DNA from 3 places in the Brevibacillus sp. AG162 genome. Region 1 is predicted to be linked to each of the others. Evidence: riboswitches for the same ligand, from Rfam matches in the RefSeq annotation. Region 1 holds a riboswitch; each other region holds the start of a gene.
What was found. Region 1 has a riboswitch for cyclic di-AMP ahead of ehuB (ectoine/hydroxyectoine ABC transporter substrate-binding protein EhuB). Riboswitches for the same ligand answer to the same signal wherever they lie in the genome.
Positions count from the first base shown of each region.

Region 2: linked by a shared signal. The riboswitch ahead of FB479_RS23125 (C40 family peptidase) and the one ahead of ehuB (ectoine/hydroxyectoine ABC transporter substrate-binding protein EhuB) in region 1 are both predicted to bind cyclic di-AMP.
Region 3: linked by a shared signal. The riboswitch ahead of FB479_RS26670 (quaternary amine ABC transporter ATP-binding protein) and the one ahead of ehuB (ectoine/hydroxyectoine ABC transporter substrate-binding protein EhuB) in region 1 are both predicted to bind cyclic di-AMP.

Region 1 covers NZ_VFNO01000010.1:68,125-73,310, forward strand. The annotation lists gene FB479_RS24245 (NADPH:quinone reductase) at 1-838, shown strand, start outside; partial or broken gene FB479_RS31050 (biotin-independent malonate decarboxylase subunit gamma) at 986-1,215, shown strand; cyclic di-AMP (ydaO/yuaA leader) riboswitch at 1,770-1,905, shown strand; gene ehuB (ectoine/hydroxyectoine ABC transporter substrate-binding protein EhuB) at 2,117-3,031, shown strand; gene ehuC (ectoine/hydroxyectoine ABC transporter permease subunit EhuC) at 3,046-3,687, shown strand; gene ehuD (ectoine/hydroxyectoine ABC transporter permease subunit EhuD) at 3,693-4,355, shown strand; gene ehuA (ectoine/hydroxyectoine ABC transporter ATP-binding protein EhuA) at 4,361-5,149, shown strand; gene ectA (diaminobutyrate acetyltransferase) at 5,168-5,186, shown strand, end outside.
Region 2 covers NZ_VFNO01000009.1:57,472-62,657, forward strand. The annotation lists gene FB479_RS23100 (HAMP domain-containing sensor histidine kinase) at 1-448, opposite strand, end outside; gene liaF (cell wall-active antibiotics response protein LiaF) at 462-1,352, opposite strand; gene FB479_RS23110 (class I SAM-dependent methyltransferase) at 1,367-1,945, opposite strand; gene FB479_RS23115 (PspA/IM30 family protein) at 2,040-2,735, opposite strand; gene FB479_RS23120 (LiaF transmembrane domain-containing protein) at 2,820-3,221, opposite strand; cyclic di-AMP (ydaO/yuaA leader) riboswitch at 3,541-3,680, shown strand; gene FB479_RS23125 (C40 family peptidase) at 3,685-4,206, shown strand; gene FB479_RS23130 (response regulator transcription factor) at 4,421-5,140, shown strand; gene FB479_RS23135 (sensor histidine kinase) at 5,141-5,186, shown strand, end outside.
Region 3 covers NZ_VFNO01000012.1:155,453-160,638, forward strand. The annotation lists gene FB479_RS31100 (hypothetical protein) at 1-270, opposite strand, end outside; gene FB479_RS26660 (glycine betaine ABC transporter substrate-binding protein) at 289-1,224, opposite strand; gene FB479_RS26665 (ABC transporter permease) at 1,221-2,060, opposite strand; gene FB479_RS26670 (quaternary amine ABC transporter ATP-binding protein) at 2,044-3,270, opposite strand; cyclic di-AMP (ydaO/yuaA leader) riboswitch at 3,663-3,809, opposite strand; gene FB479_RS26680 (copper ion binding protein) at 4,474-4,674, opposite strand; gene FB479_RS26685 (heavy metal translocating P-type ATPase) at 4,738-5,186, opposite strand, start outside.

The DNA of each region.
Region 1 (5,186 bases):
TGGGACGTACTCCTTTTATATTCCGGAGCTGCCATATACCCCTGGATTTGATGGCGCCGGTGTGATTGATGCAACAGGTGAGGGAGTAACGCATCTCAAAGTGGGAGATCGCGTATTCGTCGCCGCTCTACTGGCAAAGCGGAATACTGGTACGTATGCACAAAAGGTAGTTTGTGATGCAAAAGCGGTCCATCGCTTGCCGGAGTCAATTTCCTATGAAACAGGGGCGTCTCTTGGCATTCCAGCACTTACTGCCTACCGGGCACTATTTCACAGGGCGAAAATTAAGCCAGGCGAGACTGTTCTGATACACGGGGCAAGCGGCGGTGTTGGATTATTGGCTGTTCAAATGGCAAAAGGCTTAGGGACGACCGTGATCGGAACGGCGAGTACAGAAGAGGGAAAAGCTTTGGTGAAAGCTTCAGGAGCTACACACGTGCTCGATCACATCACGGAAGATTCAATGGAGAAAATCATGTCTTTGACACAAGAAAGAGGACCCGATGTAATCATCGAGTTTTTGGCAAATGTGAATTTGGAGACTGATCTAAAAATACTCGCACCTTATGGCCGTGTCGTTGTAGTTGGAAATCGGGGCAGTATTGAAATCAATCCGAGATTGGTGATGATGAAAGAAGCAGATATTTTAGGGCTAGCTCTTTGGAACGCGCTGCCCGACGAGTACGAGGAGAGTCTACATGCTGTTGAGGCGTTCCTCCAAACCGGGATTTTACATCCGGAGATCGGAGAAGTATTGGCCCTTGAGGATGCCAAAAAAGCACATGAACAAATCATCAATCATAAAGCACATGGAAAGATCATTCTCTCCATCGATTAAGGATACGGCAAGACAGCTGCACCCACACAATTATGATTGTTAATACAATTTACGGTTTCCTTACTAGCTGCATAGATAAAAAGGTAGAGGAAGTTAATCGAAGGACAGTTTCTAATCGTGAAGCATGGAGAAATAGGACGAGGAAAGAAGGAATTACTGGGTATTCATTTGGCTTGTGCCGCTGCCACAGACGCCTATGCAGCTGCTCGACTGGCTGGACATCCTGTCATTGCGTTCCATCTCAGGTGCTTTCCTTGCTCATGGACTACAGGCCAACCGCATTCTAGCACTTGATGATCCTGATGTTGTTGTACAAGTGAGCCGCTCGTGTCACCCGTAGATGTATAGAAGAAGTAGAAGAAGTGGCAACAAAGATTTCGTTCAATTGTGCCTGTGTTCCGGTGATTTTTACAAAAGCAGATGGTTTGCAAATGATTTGGATGTTGATTAATCGGCTACTTAATCTCACTACCCCCTATAATTCGCAGAGTGGAAAGAAGTCATGGTCGCAATAACTTTCATAAGGAGTGAACCAGTGCTAAAGAAACCTTCAGTGAAAAATACGAATGGATAACTGGCTTGTATGCACATTTCAAATAAGTAACCAATTCATTAAAAAATGAAACGGGAGTCTTACTGCGTAAGCGTCAGGGACACCGTAGATAAATAAAAGAGGAAAAAGGAAGGTGCCGTTTGTTCGCCTTTCTTTTTTACAAATGACTAATCTAATTATGTTTAATGTGAATGGACGAGACAGAATATGGAAGGATATCTTTGGATACGACTGGTAATCAGGGGTAACTTCATCTGAGAGGGAGTGAGGGCTGAAAATAAGGGAATATGCGGGGTGAGCTAGTAAAGACAGTTATGTTACCATAACCCCCAAGTTAACCATAATGATTCGTGAGAGGAGAACAAGATACCAACCTCAACCAAATAAGGGCCTAGTTCCGCTCATGGCGGAAGCGGGGGAACCATCTATCCGGGGTTAATTCTGTGCAAACAGAAGGGGTGCAAAACTGCCATCCTACCCGTCAGCTAACCTCGTCGGCTAAAGCAGAGTAATCTTACATCAGTTGCATGTCATCTTTTTGATGCAAGTATCGGGCGCCCATGTCCATTGAGGAGATGGTTGGCTCTTCCCGTGATATTTGGCATGCGTATTTAGAGAAATCAGTCGGCGCATTTTGCTTTTCCGTCAGGGATGGCCCTCCTGAAGCGGAAGCGATGTGCCGACTTTTTTTCTACCATTTCTCATAAAAGAGAGGGGCAAGAGGAATGACAAAGACTAGCATAGCGAGATGGGGGGCTATGGCGATCCTGACGTGTGTCTTGCTGTTAGGAGGATGCGGCGCGGGAACACAGGAAGCCCAGCAAGTAGCAGGCGGGAATACCACTGAATCAGGCCAGGATACGCTAAAAAAAGCCAAGAGCCAGGGGTTTGTCACGGTAGGCTTCGCCAATGAAAAGCCGTACGCCTATGCCAGTCCAGATGGAAAGCTGACGGGAGAAGCGGTCGAGGTGGCGCGAGTGATCCTGAAACGGATGGGAATCAATGAGATGAATGGCGTGCTTACCGAGTTCGGCTCCCTGATTCCCGGACTGAAGGCGAAGCGATTTGACATCATCACGGCCGGTATGTACATCACTCCAAAACGGGCACAAGAGGTTGCGTTTGCAAACCCTGAATACAGCATCGGGGAGGCTCTCGCAGTGAAGAAGGGCAATCCGCTCGGTCTTAAAAGCTACAAAGACATTGCGGCTAAGCCGCAGGCAAAAGTAGCGGTGATGAGCGGCGGCATCGAAACGGAGTATCTCGAAAAATCGGGAGTGAAAAAGGAACAGATGGTGCTTGTTCCTGATCAACCTTCTGCCATAGCCGCTTTGCAGGCAGGAAGAGCGGATGCCATAACGATGACAGGTCCATCCCTGCAAGCCATGCTTGAGAGCGCCAAAGACGACCAGCTGGAGCGTGTGATGGATTTTGTCCAACCGGAAATTGAAGGGAAGAGCGTACGCGGTTATGGGGCAGCGGCCTTCCGCAAAGAGGATGAAGCGTTCGTGAAAGCCTACAATGAGGAGTTGCAAAAGCTGAAAGAATCAGGGGAACTGTTGGAAATTTTGAAGCCTTTCGGTTTTACTGAGCAGGAGCTGCCGGGTGATATGACAGCGAATGAGCTTTTGCAGCAGTAGTGGAGGGAGAAGCTATGAGTGATCTTCTGCCGTTATTGGCAAAAGGAGCTGGAACCACTCTCCAGGTGACAGTCTTGTCGGTGCTTGTCGCTCTGTTTGTTGCATTTCTGGCAGGGTTTGGACGTCTCAGCCGATGGAGCGGCATTCGTATTGTGAGTACGGTTTACGTAGAGTTATTTCGCGGGACCTCTCTTTTAGTGCAATTGTTCTGGTTATTTTACGCTTTGCCGCTGTTGGAGATCGAACTACCGCCTCTGGCTGCGGGAGTCATTGCGCTGGGACTCAACTACGGCGCTTATGGATCAGAGGTTGTGCGCAGCTCCATTCAGGCGATTCCAAAAGGACAGACCGAAGCGGCGATTGCCTTGAATATGACAGCATGGCAACGAATGAAGCTGGTCATCTTGCCGCAAGCCCTCGTCATGATGCTTCCTGCATTCGGAAATCTGTTGATTGAACTTTTGAAGGGTACATCCCTGATTTCATTGATTACTCTTGCGGATTTGACGTTCCAGGGCATGATATTGCGTACAACTGACTCGTCCAGAACATTTGAAATATTCTTTGTGATTTTGGTTATGTACTTTCTCATGGCGTATCCACTGACACTTGCGATGCGGTGGCTTGAAAGGCGCTTTCATGCAGGGAGGGCGTAAGAAAAATGTGGAGCTGGTCTTTTACGTGGAGTATCCTTCCTGAAATTTTGCAAGCGATCCAAACGACGATTGTGGCGACGCTGGCCGGTTTTGTCCTAGCCATGGTCGGGGGCTTGGTACTTGCCTTCGGGCGCAGGTCGAAAAGGCGAGTGCTCTCCTGGTCTTCCGCGGCATTTATCGAATTTGTCCGCAGCACGCCGCTTCTCGTGCAGCTGTACTTTCTCTTTTACGGGCTTCCGGCGATTGGTATCTCGCTTGGTCCCCTAACCTCTGGTGTTCTTGGTTTGGGTATTCATTACAGCTGCTATTTGTCAGAAGTATACCGATCCGGCATTGATGCTGTCCCCCGCGGGCAATGGGAAGCAGCACGGGCACTGAACTTTTCCATCGGGCAGACATGGCTGCGCATTATTTTACCGCAAGCGATCCGTCCAGTGGTCCCCGTGCTGGGCAACTATTTGATCGTCATGTTCAAGGAGACGCCCATCCTGTCAGCGATTACCTTAGTGGAAATGCTGGCGACAGCCAAGATCATCGGTGCCGAATCGTTCCGTTATCTGGAGGCGTTCACGGTGGTGGGACTTCTGTTTCTGGTGCTTAGCTACGGTTCCTCCCTTTTGATCAAAAAATGGGAGCAGTCTTGGAATAAACAGTACATGCAGAGGTGATCGACATGAAAACAGGCATACAGACGGAACCCGTCGTTCGTTACCGAAATGTGAGCAAAGCCTATGGTGACCTGCAAATTTTAAAAGGGATTGACCTAGATATTCATCCTGGGGAAAAAATTGCGGTCATTGGCCCGAGCGGTTCCGGTAAAACGACGCTCGCCCGTATATTGATGACGCTGGAGGAGCCGACGGAGGGAACAGTTGAGGTGGCTGGTCAAAATTTATGGCAGAAGCAAGTAAGCGGCAGACTGGTCAAGGCGGATGAGAAGCATTTGCACAGCATCCGTGGGAATATCGGGATGGTTTTCCAGCATTTTAATCTGTTCCCGCATATGACCATCCTGCGAAATGTAACAGAGGCTCCGATCCATGTCTTGGGTATGAGCAAGGAGGAGGCAAAAGAACGGGCCGTGACGATGTTGAAAAAAGTTGGGCTCGATGACAAGCTGGCTGCTTATCCTTCCCAGCTTTCTGGAGGGCAGAAGCAGCGAGTGGCAATCGCCCGTGCGCTGGTGATGCGTCCAAAGGTCATGCTGTTCGACGAAGTAACGTCCGCGCTCGATCCGGAGCTAGTGGGCGAGGTGCTTGCCGTGATCAAGGAAATCGCCAGGGAAGGTGAGATGGCGATGCTGTTGATCACCCATGAGATGGATTTTGCTCGCGATGTTGCGGATCGCGTCATTTTTACAGACGGTGGCACGATTGTCGAGCAAGGTTCTCCCGAGCAAATTTTTTACAATCCGCAAAGCCCGCGTTTGCAGGCGTTTCTGAGCCGCTTTCGTGCCGGCTGATGAAAGGAGGTGAAATCTTTGAAAGCGACAAGTCGAG
Region 2 (5,186 bases), on a different contig from region 1:
ATTGTGAAGCCAAGCGATTGATCTGCCATCCTAATTCGCCGACTTCATCGACGCCCAATTCAGGAACCCGATACGACAGCATCCCGCGCCCAAGCTTCATGGCAGCTTCCCACAGTACACTGAGTCTCTTTTTCAACAAATTGCCGATGATATAGGAAATGATCAATGCCACTAAGACACCTGCAGGTAAAGAAACAACAAAAGCAGCAAGCTGAATCAAGCCCTCTGGATCGGCAGGCAGATTGATGCCTATATATTCTTCAAGCCACCACACGAGGTTGCGGTCGCTGATCAGTTCGTTGTACCACCGATGAATCCCGGGGTGATCTTTCCATAAAAAGTATAGCCAAAAGAAACAAATAAACGCGGCAGTAACTGCACTGACGGCCAGTAACATGCCATAGCGCACGTATTGCCACTGAATACTTGCCAATCGCTGTCGACGCATTCGCCAGTACCTCCTAGATGTACTTGACTTTTATATCGCCGACAAGCAGCGAGATATGCAAGTTTACTTTTTGCAATGCTTCATCATACTGATCAGAACGGATCTTAACACTGCGATTGATACCTCCCTGACGGTGGCTTAGCACCTCCAGGTCTCCAATACTCAACCCTGCCGTTACCGATACAGGAAGATCGACAGGCACATAAATCGTCACATCGCCTACCCAGCCCTCTACGACAAGAAGCGCCTCATCCCGCATCAACACTGCCCGGGAAAGATCAATCACAACGTCCCCGATTCCATGCCAGACATGCAAGTGATTCAGTTCAAAACGCCCCGAGGTCAGGTGATAATCTCCAATCAGAGAACTGCGGGAATCTTTTGGCAACGTGTCATCAGGTGAAGAAGTCATTCTTTCGTGATGAGGAATTTTGCCACCAACATGCTTCCAGTTGTGCCAGCTGTCTAGCCAAGGGCGTTCCTCTGTTGAAACCTTCACGTCACTCGGAACACTCGCCTCACTTGTCACAATCGTCTCCGCAGCAGATGGGGTCCCCCTATCGCCCAATGGTTGATTGACACGTTGATCTCGTTTGCTGTTCTTGCCCCGAATCAACTGAAACCCGAAATAAATAAACACGATTGGCACAGCAAACTGGAATAAATCATCAATCCCGACACCAAACCACATGTCCATCATGATGATGGTCCCCAGGGAGAATAGAATCCCTCCGCCAATCCGATTTTTCTGCCCCCACAAACGAAGGCCGAAATAAATAAGCACCATCGGCCACAGATCAAACAGACCGAACGAAATGATACCCAAACTATCTAACAAAAGGCCGATTCCTGTAAAAATAATCAGGATACCAGCCACCATTTTGTGCAAACGGGACAGTTTCACAAAAGTCTCCTCTCTCACGCCCCATGCTGATCGTTTTCACTTTGACCATTACGACATGTATAGATGAATGCAGGCGGAATGTTCAACAGGGTAAAGTCGATCTTAACCCAGGGAAAACGACCCTGCAACTCAGCTTGGAGTTGTAGCGAATATTGGAATGTAATAAATAGGCCCCCTGGCTTCAGTACAGATTGAACTTCGTCCAGAATTGCTGCCCGCTGCTCTTGTGGAAAATTGGCGAATGGCAGACCTGAGACAATGACATCTGCACCTTCAAGGTTCTGCTCCTCCAAGTAAGACCTAAGTTTAGTCGCTTCCTCCCTGATAGGAAGATCGGGAAAACGTGATTGAAGCATAGAGCGAAAATGGGAATCTCGTTCCACAAGCACGTACTGTGTGCCGGGACGCAAGCGCTGATAGATCGTTTGGGTAAATGCCCCTGTACCAGGTCCCAGCTCCAGGATCACATCGGTTGAAGCCCAATCGACGCTTTTCAACATTTGCTCACATAAAAAACGAGAGCTGGGGATTATACTACCGACGCGTCCAGGCTCAGCGATAAACCGTCGCAAAAAGACCAAGAAGTCCTGCAAGAATCGTACCTCCTAGGGGAAAAGCAGCCTGATGTACACAGGCTGCCGAATTGACACAATCTATTCTACACCTAGTCCCCCAGTTCCTGTCGAATTAGGATTGTACTGGTTTGGCTACTGGTGTTTTTGCTTCTTTAATGGATGCTTTGATGCTGGCAAGTTCTGCATCGAGATCATCCTTTTCCAGATCAGACAAAGCGTTCTCCCAAGCGCGGTTCGTTTGGCGCCATTGCCCACTCATTTGCGCTTCTGCTTCCATGCGCATGACTTTTTCTTCCATGCGGGCGAAGCCACGGCCTGCGGACTGATTGCCGATACCGACAACTGCTTGATTGACTTGCTTTTGTGTACGAGCTACTTGTGCACGTGCCATCAGTGTGAACCTTTTCGCACGCATTTTATAGAACTCTTCCTTCAGCTCAGCCAGCTTCTCGCGCATTTGCGTAGCTGCCTCGGATGCCGACAGGTAGAGAGCTTCGTATTCCGCTGCACGTCCCTCGTACTGCTTCTTGTCAGCGAGTGCTCGACGAGCCAACTCGTCTTCTCCCTCAGTCAAGGCGAGCTTGACTTGTCGATCGCGTTTTTCGATCAGAGCATTGGCTTCGTCCAATTGCTGACGGAATTTCTTTTCCAGTGCAACCTGACGGGCAACCGCTACTTCAACTTGTCCGATTTCTACTTCCATGTCACGCATATATTGATTCAGCATCACTACCGGATCTTCCATTGAATCCAATGCATCATTCACCGAAGCTACTGTCAGGTCACGCAAACGTTTAAAGATACTCATTATTTTTTCCTCCTCATCATATCACATCATATTGTTCATCCAAAAGACTCTTGCGACACAGTGTTATTACGGTTACCAAAACGGTCATGACCGTTTGGTTACGTTTCTCTCCCAAGCGTCTAGCGTATCTTCCTTTAATACTTTTTGGGCCCATTCACGCTCCCAAGCAGGTGGCGCTTGTTTAGGTTCTTGGCTGGGACGCAGTAAGCGATATCCCAGATAAATCACCCCAATAGCCAGAAGCGCGTGAAACAGTAGGTCAAGCTTGCCAATCAACATCAGGAACCCGAATAGGAAGACTAGGATTCCCCAAAAGCGTGAACCGGTTTGTCCCATAATCTTTTTGGCACCGTATATCATAATCACGCCGGGAATGATGAACCCGAGCAAGTCTCCGATATCGATACCCACCAGATCTAGAAGAACCAACCCACCGACTAGCAGCAGAACCAGCCCGAGTAGAACTTTGCCAGACCGTTCGCTCATTACTCGCTTACCTCCATTCGTTTTGCATGTGGTGCTTGTGGAACGTTATGCCCTTATTGTAGCCCTCGGTATAGGCTTCCCATAACGGGCGTGCGGTTGGTTTTTCCCTCCGTCCTTGGACGGAGACAATTTCCTGCCCTAATCGGACGAGCTGTCCCGTAAGGCAGAACAAGCCTGCGTCGAAAGGCGGCTTGCACTGTCGAACGAAAACGTTACAGCATTTGACGGCATTTATGTGACGAATATGTGAACGAGCAGATGAAAAAGAAGGAAAAAAAGGATTGGCGTAGAATCTTCGTAAGAGTGCGTGTAAAAAAACATCGAAAAATAGCCGAATTCCGCTTGGCGGAAACGGGGGAACCATGTTTTTGGGGTGAATGGTTGCTACTCCTAGCAGCCTAGGGCGTCCTTTCGACCGAACCCTTCAGCTAACCTCGTAGGCTCACGAAGGGAGCAGTTTCTTTTGCGCAAGGTGGTTTTATCTTTATTTATGGCTGGATTGCTTGCTATGGGGGCAGGCGCTGCACAAGCTGCTGAGGAGAATACTCTGAGTGAAGTAGTCAGCAACTTGTACGGTACCCCTTACAAATCTTCCGGCTCGTCCAAAAAGGGCTTTGACTGCTCCGGTTTCACGCGCTACGTATTTGATGCGTTAGGTGTAGACCTGCCTCACAATTCTGCTTCTCAGTACGAATTAGGTACAGAGGTAGCCAGAAAAGATTTGCAGCCAGGCGATCTCGTGTTCTTCAATACGAACGGTCGCAGCATTTCTCACGTGGGTATCTACATTGGAGACGGCACATTCGTGCACTCGGAATCTGGTCGTGGAGTCGTCAACACCAAGTTGAACGATCCATACTACTGGAGCAAGCGTTATGTAGGCGCCAAGCGTCTCAGCGTTCCTGTTCTAGCGAAAGCAGAAACTCCGAAAAAGGAAAAAGCGGTGCAAGCTGCATCGTTGCCGGAAAAACCAGCTCAAAAATAGTCGTTCGGCAAAATAATAAAAGCCAGGGACACATCGTCTCTGGCTTTTTCTGACGAAATTTAGTACCTGGTCTAAAGAGGTGCCCTCACATATTAGAACAACTTAATAACTTACGGGGTTTCTTCCCCTGATCAGGTCAAAGCATGTTATGATAGACAAGACCCATTCTTTGAATGGCATTCCTTATTAATAGAAGTAACTGGGGGTTGTTCCGGTGAAAGATCACATTTTAATTGTCGATGACAATCTGGAGATTATTGAACTGCTAGAAGACATTTTGGAGAACGAGGGCTTCACCGTTTCTTCCGCAGAAAGCGGAGAAGATGCACTCTCGCTGCTCAGCCAAGGAGAGCGGCCCAACCTGATCCTTTTGGATATTATGATGCCCAACATGAGTGGCTACGAGCTCTGCTCTCAAATTCGCCGTGAGTGGGATTTGCCTATACTGTTTCTCAGTGCAAAAGGAAAAGCGGTAGATAAGGTAGTCGGCTTCGAAATCGGCGCAGACGACTACATCACGAAGCCTTTTGATACAGAAGAGCTGCTCGCTCGCATTCGTGCTCACCTGCGCCGCTATGAGCGCATTCGCAAGCATACCGAAGAGCAGCCTGAGAAAGAAACAGCTTCCTCTCCGATTACGGTTTTAAAATTCAAGGACCTGGAAATTCATAAAGAAACGTATTCCGTTTATGTATGCAATCAAAAAATAGAGCTCTCTACAAAAGAATTTCAACTGCTCACCTTCCTCGCAGAAAACGCGGGCATCGTCTTTACAAGAGAGCAAATCTATGACCGTGTCTGGGGATATGGTTATGGCTCGCTCAATACAGTGACCGTCCATATCAAAAACCTCCGTGAAAAGCTGGAAACAGAGCGTCAGTTCATTAAAACTCAATGGGGGACAGGCTACGTATTTATCGGGGAGAAGCTTTAAATGAGCTTGCGCAATAAAATTTTTCTCTCCTTCATTGCCTTGATCA
Region 3 (5,186 bases), on a different contig from region 1:
CTGCTTGAACAGTGTAAGCAAGTCACGTCCCTCCGCCCACTCATCAGGAAAGAGGTAGACGGAATGGTAGCGCAGCAAGGATTCCTGATCGCGGTAGCACTCGTCAAATGAAATGGGCAAAAAACGCTGAATCGTCTTGTCTCCAGGCCCCGCTGTCAATGAAAAGGCACCAGGATTCCTTCCCCAAAACGCAGGCAAACTGTCGCAGCATAGTGTCTGGACAAAAGAAGTGAAAGCTTCCCCCTTGCCCATTACAAGATAATGCTTCATAGCAGCGCCTCCCTTTCCTTATTGGAGATCCTCAATGGACGAGATGTTCATGTACGAAGGAACCACGAGTCCGATTTTGGTTCCGTCGAGATTCGGACCCAAATCCTCGATTTGCCCACCAAATTTTTTTAAATAGCTCGTATCTGTAGACGGCAGCCAAGCCGCAACCATCCCATCTACATCCCCAATGGCAACTCCTGCCCACATCGGTCCAGTCTGAACCTGACTCACTTCGACTTCATACCCCAGCTTCTGCTCCAGCACATGCTCTACGACGTGTGTGCTGGCAATTTCAGAATCCCATGCTACATACGCGAGAGTCAGCTTCTCTTTTTGGACAGGCTGGATGCCCGCCACCCATTTCGCTACTTTGGCTTCGTTGTTTTTTACCCATTCCGCAGCAGCCACTTCCGGATCTTTTCCGTCAATCATTTGGACCATGACCGACTCCATGTCGGCTGGCTCCCACCAGAACTTATCCAGAAATTGATAGGCAGCAGGCAGATCCTCTTTCAGCCCTTTTCGCACGATGGTATGGATTTGTTCCGCTCCGCCAAAGCCGTTCTTCGGGTCCGCCAAATATTTCAAATCCATCTTTTTAAACATCCAATGGGGCGTCCAGCCCGTAATGATAATCGGTTCCTTCGCTTCATACGCCTTGATCAAAGCTGCTGTCATTGCTGCATCTGAGCCTTCGACAAGCTGCCATTTATCCAAGCCATATAGATTCATGACTTCCTCTGTCTTCACCATCGAGCCTGCTCCTGCATCGATTCCGATGATTTTGTAGTCGAGCTTTTCTCCCAACGCGTTGTCCGATGTCTCAGAAGAAATTGGACCGATCACCGTTGCTGTCGGTATTTGTGTGTTTGTGTTTGGACTAGAGCAGCCTGCGAGCCAAGCCGTCGCTCCCATCATCACTGCCAGTAAAGCTGGAACCTTTTTGTTCATCATGTGTTTCTCTCCTTTTTTCCTGCATGTTGAGTAAGCCGATCCAAGACGATAGCGATGATCACGATGGATAGCCCCGCCTCGAATCCTCTTCCTATATCCACTTGCGAAACGGCGCGATATACGTCTGCACCCAAGCCTTTCGCCCCGATCATAGCCGCTATGACCACCATCGACAGGGCGAGCATGATGCACTGATTGACGCCCGCCAAGATCGTCGATTTCGCATACGGCAGTTGCACTTTCACGAGCTTTTGCCACCCGGTTGCGCCAAAGGCGTCCGCCGCTTCCTCCATTTCCTCTGGGACCTGACGTATGCCTAAGTTCGTGAGTCGCACGATTGGCGGCAAAGCAAAAATAACGGAGGCAATGACTCCCGGCACCTCGCCCAAGCCGAAGAAAAAGATCGCGGGAATCAAGTAAACGAACGCTGGCATCGTCTGCATCAAATCAAGTACTGGCGTGACCAGATTGCGAAACGTATCGTGTCTCGCGCAATGAATGCCCACCGGAATCCCGATGGCGATCGAAATCATGGTGGCAGTGAGGACGAGTCCCAATGTCTCGATCGTTTCATCCCAGTACCCCAAGTTGTGAATGAGAGAAAGTCCGATAACCGTAAAGACCATGGATGCTTTTCCTGCAAAAACCCATGTGGCGCCCCCTAGCAGCAAGATGAGGATCAGCGAAGGTATCTCTGCCAAAACCGTGGAACAGTAAGTCACCATCGTGGAAATGACGATAGACACCGGATCAAACAATACCCCTTTGTACTGGCCCAGCACCTCCACGAACCCTTCCATCCATTCGCCAATCGGCAGCTTAGGCACGACGTCCATCACTCATCACCTCTGCTCTCTGGTGCTCTTGGACATTGACTTTGCCTACCAGCCCGCCCAACACCGCTCCTTTTACGATGACACCCAACAAACGCTGCTGCTCGCCCACTACCGCAATCGGGACGTGCAGGTCTGCCATCATCGGGAACAAACTGTGCAGACGTGCGTCAGGCGAAACGGTAGGGAGATCGGTATTCATGATCGTCTCCAGCGAATCTCCCGTACCGATCGCGAGTGATACGTCATACGCCGTAATCAAGCCGAGCAGTGTACGCTTTTTGTCCACGACGTACAAGCTGGACACGCCGTTATCCATCATGAGTTGCAGCGCTACTCGCGCCCCTTTGTCAGGCGTAATTGCTTCTGCCCGTTTCATCACATTTTCAGCAACGAGCACCCTGGACAGGTCGGCATCCTCGACGAACTTCCGTACGAACTCATCCGCTGGGTCTGCCATGATTTCTTCCGGGCGGCCGATCTGAATGATCTGTCCGTCCTTCATAAAGGCAATCCGATCGCCCAGCCGCAACGCCTCGTGCAAGTCATGTGTAATGAACAGGATCGTCTTTTTCATCGTCATCTGAAGCTCCAGCAGTTCATCCTGCATGTCTTTTCGAATGAGCGGGTCCAGTGCACTGAACGCTTCGTCCATCAAGAGAATATCTGGATTATTAGCCAACGCCCGCGCCAATCCGACCCGCTGGCGCATCCCTCCACTCAATTGATCCGGGTACGCGTTTTCCCACTCGGTTAATCCAACGAGCGCAAGCGCTTCCCGTGCTTTTTCTTGCCGGAGCCCGGGCGGTACTTGTTGAATCTCCAATCCAAACTCGACGTTTTCCCGTACCGTTCGCTGCGGAAACAGGGCGAAATTTTGGAAAACCATCCCGAGCTTCTTCCTCCGAACCTCGCGCAAGGCTGTCGCCTTCATGTCCACGATCTCTTCGCCATCGATCTCGATGCTTCCGCTCGTTGGGTCAATCAGTCGATTACACAGTCGAATTAACGTTGACTTGCCGCTGCCGGACAGGCCCATGATGACGAAGATTTCACCTTCCTCGACTTCAAAGCTGACCTGATTGACACCGATGGACTGGCCGGTTTGCTTGTAAATTTGTTCTTTCGTTCGTCCTTCTGCCAGCAGCTTCAAGGCTAACTCGGGCTGCTTGCCGAACACTTTTGTCAGTTGATGGACTTTCATTTTGGGCATGGTATCCCCCATCTTTCGTTTTTTTCGTGAATGAAAAAAGCCCGCGAAGTTTCCACACTCCAGCAAAACCAAGCAGGTACGCTTGATTTTTACTTGTGTTGAAAATCCGCAGGCTTACGTAATACCTGGCGTCCATTTTCAGGACTCCCTGTACTCTGTCTTCCTGATTTCGATTGTCAGCGGTTTATGTCTTACCGACTGCCTCCCAGCGATCCACACCATTCCCTTCGTCTGTATCGCGTAAGCTGCTCGTCGGTATTTCCATAAAAAATAGGCCGATACATGATTCTTCTCCAGAACAAAGGTCCTAAAGAAAAAGCCTGCATCGGCCTATCACACGCCCGCAAGGAATCTCCTTATTGCGTATTATATGCCTAGACTTTATCCATCCATGACCTTCCCTGCTTTGGCCGACGAGGTTAGCTGACGGGTAGGATGGCAGAGAAGACATTTTCTCATCCCTCCTGATCACTCAGGATTAACCCCAAAAGATTGGTTCCCCCGCTTCCGAGAATCTCGGAACTAGGCCGTATGTGTTGTTTCTTATTTGAATGGTGATTGTGATTTGAATTATACGCTCGCTTCCAGTTATTGTGAACGTTCGTTTAGCACAGTTTTAACTCGATTCTGTTTTTCTTTATGAGTCGGATTGGATTAGCTGTTCGTTGCTTATTCGATTGAAAGATTAGTGCGTTATACTCGCTGTTGTGGTGGGGAGGAAACAGGAGAAAACGCTCAGATTCTTGGAACCCCTGCACGGGAGCATGGGATGCCCGGCTCCGTGAAAAAAAGAGAAACCGCGTCCAAAGATCTTCGCTTATTTCTCCTGTTTCCTCTACGAGCTGTTGGGAGTCTACATGCTTTTTAAAGACCGCTTGAATGCTGTTTTCAAGATGAAGAAAAAAGCAGCGTGGGAAGAAGAACATTTCCAGTCCTAGCGCTTCTGGAGCCCAACCAAGCGGAGAAATGAATGGCGGGGGTTTTCAGCTTCAACCTCTGCGAATACATCTTCGAAACTCTACTTTTGAAGCGCTCCCGACATTCATTTCGGAGCGGACAGTCTAACCCCTTGCGGGGCGTAGGCCGAAGCGTAGACTGGAAATGGGCTTCTTCCCCTCCACTACAGCCACTTCCTACCACGAAAGCAAAAAGCTCCCGCCTCATTGAATCAGGCAGGAGCTTTGCTTTTCAAAGACACGATGATTATACGACGTCGTAGCCTTGGTCTTCGATTGCTTCTTTTACTGCATCGAGAGTCAAGTCGCTCTCGTTGTAGGAAACCTCAACCTTTTTTTCAGCCAGGTTCACTTTGCCTTCAGCACCCAGTTCTTTCAATGTGTTCTCGATGCGCGCTACGCATTTGTTGCAAGACATGCCTTCTACGTTCAATGTGATATTTGTCATGATCAATCTCTCCTTAAATGATAATTGTATAGGTAAGGCGGACAAAGCCGCTTGTTACTGTTGTTACAGCTTTACTCGTTGCAGTCTCAGTGCGTTGAGTACAACGGATACGGAGCTGAAGGCCATTGCGGCACCGGCAAGCCATGGAGCGAGGAAGCCGATTGCGGCAATCGGGATGCCCAAGGTGTTGTAGGCCAATGCCCAGAACAGGTTTTGCTTGATGTTGCGGATGGTGAGTTTGCTCATCTCGATGGCGTCTGCGACACTGGTCAGTTCGCCGCGCATCAGGGTAATATCGGCTGCTTCCATCGCCACATCTGTACCTGTACCGATTGCCATTCCGACGTCAGCGGTAGCGAGTGCAGGAGCATCGTTGATACCATCGCCGACCATCGCGACTTTTTTGCCTTGTTCTTGCAGTTTTTTCACTTCTGCGGCTTTGCCTTCGGGCAGGACTTCTGCGATGACGTGATCGATTCCTGCTTCACGGGCAATGGCCTCGGCAGTTTGAC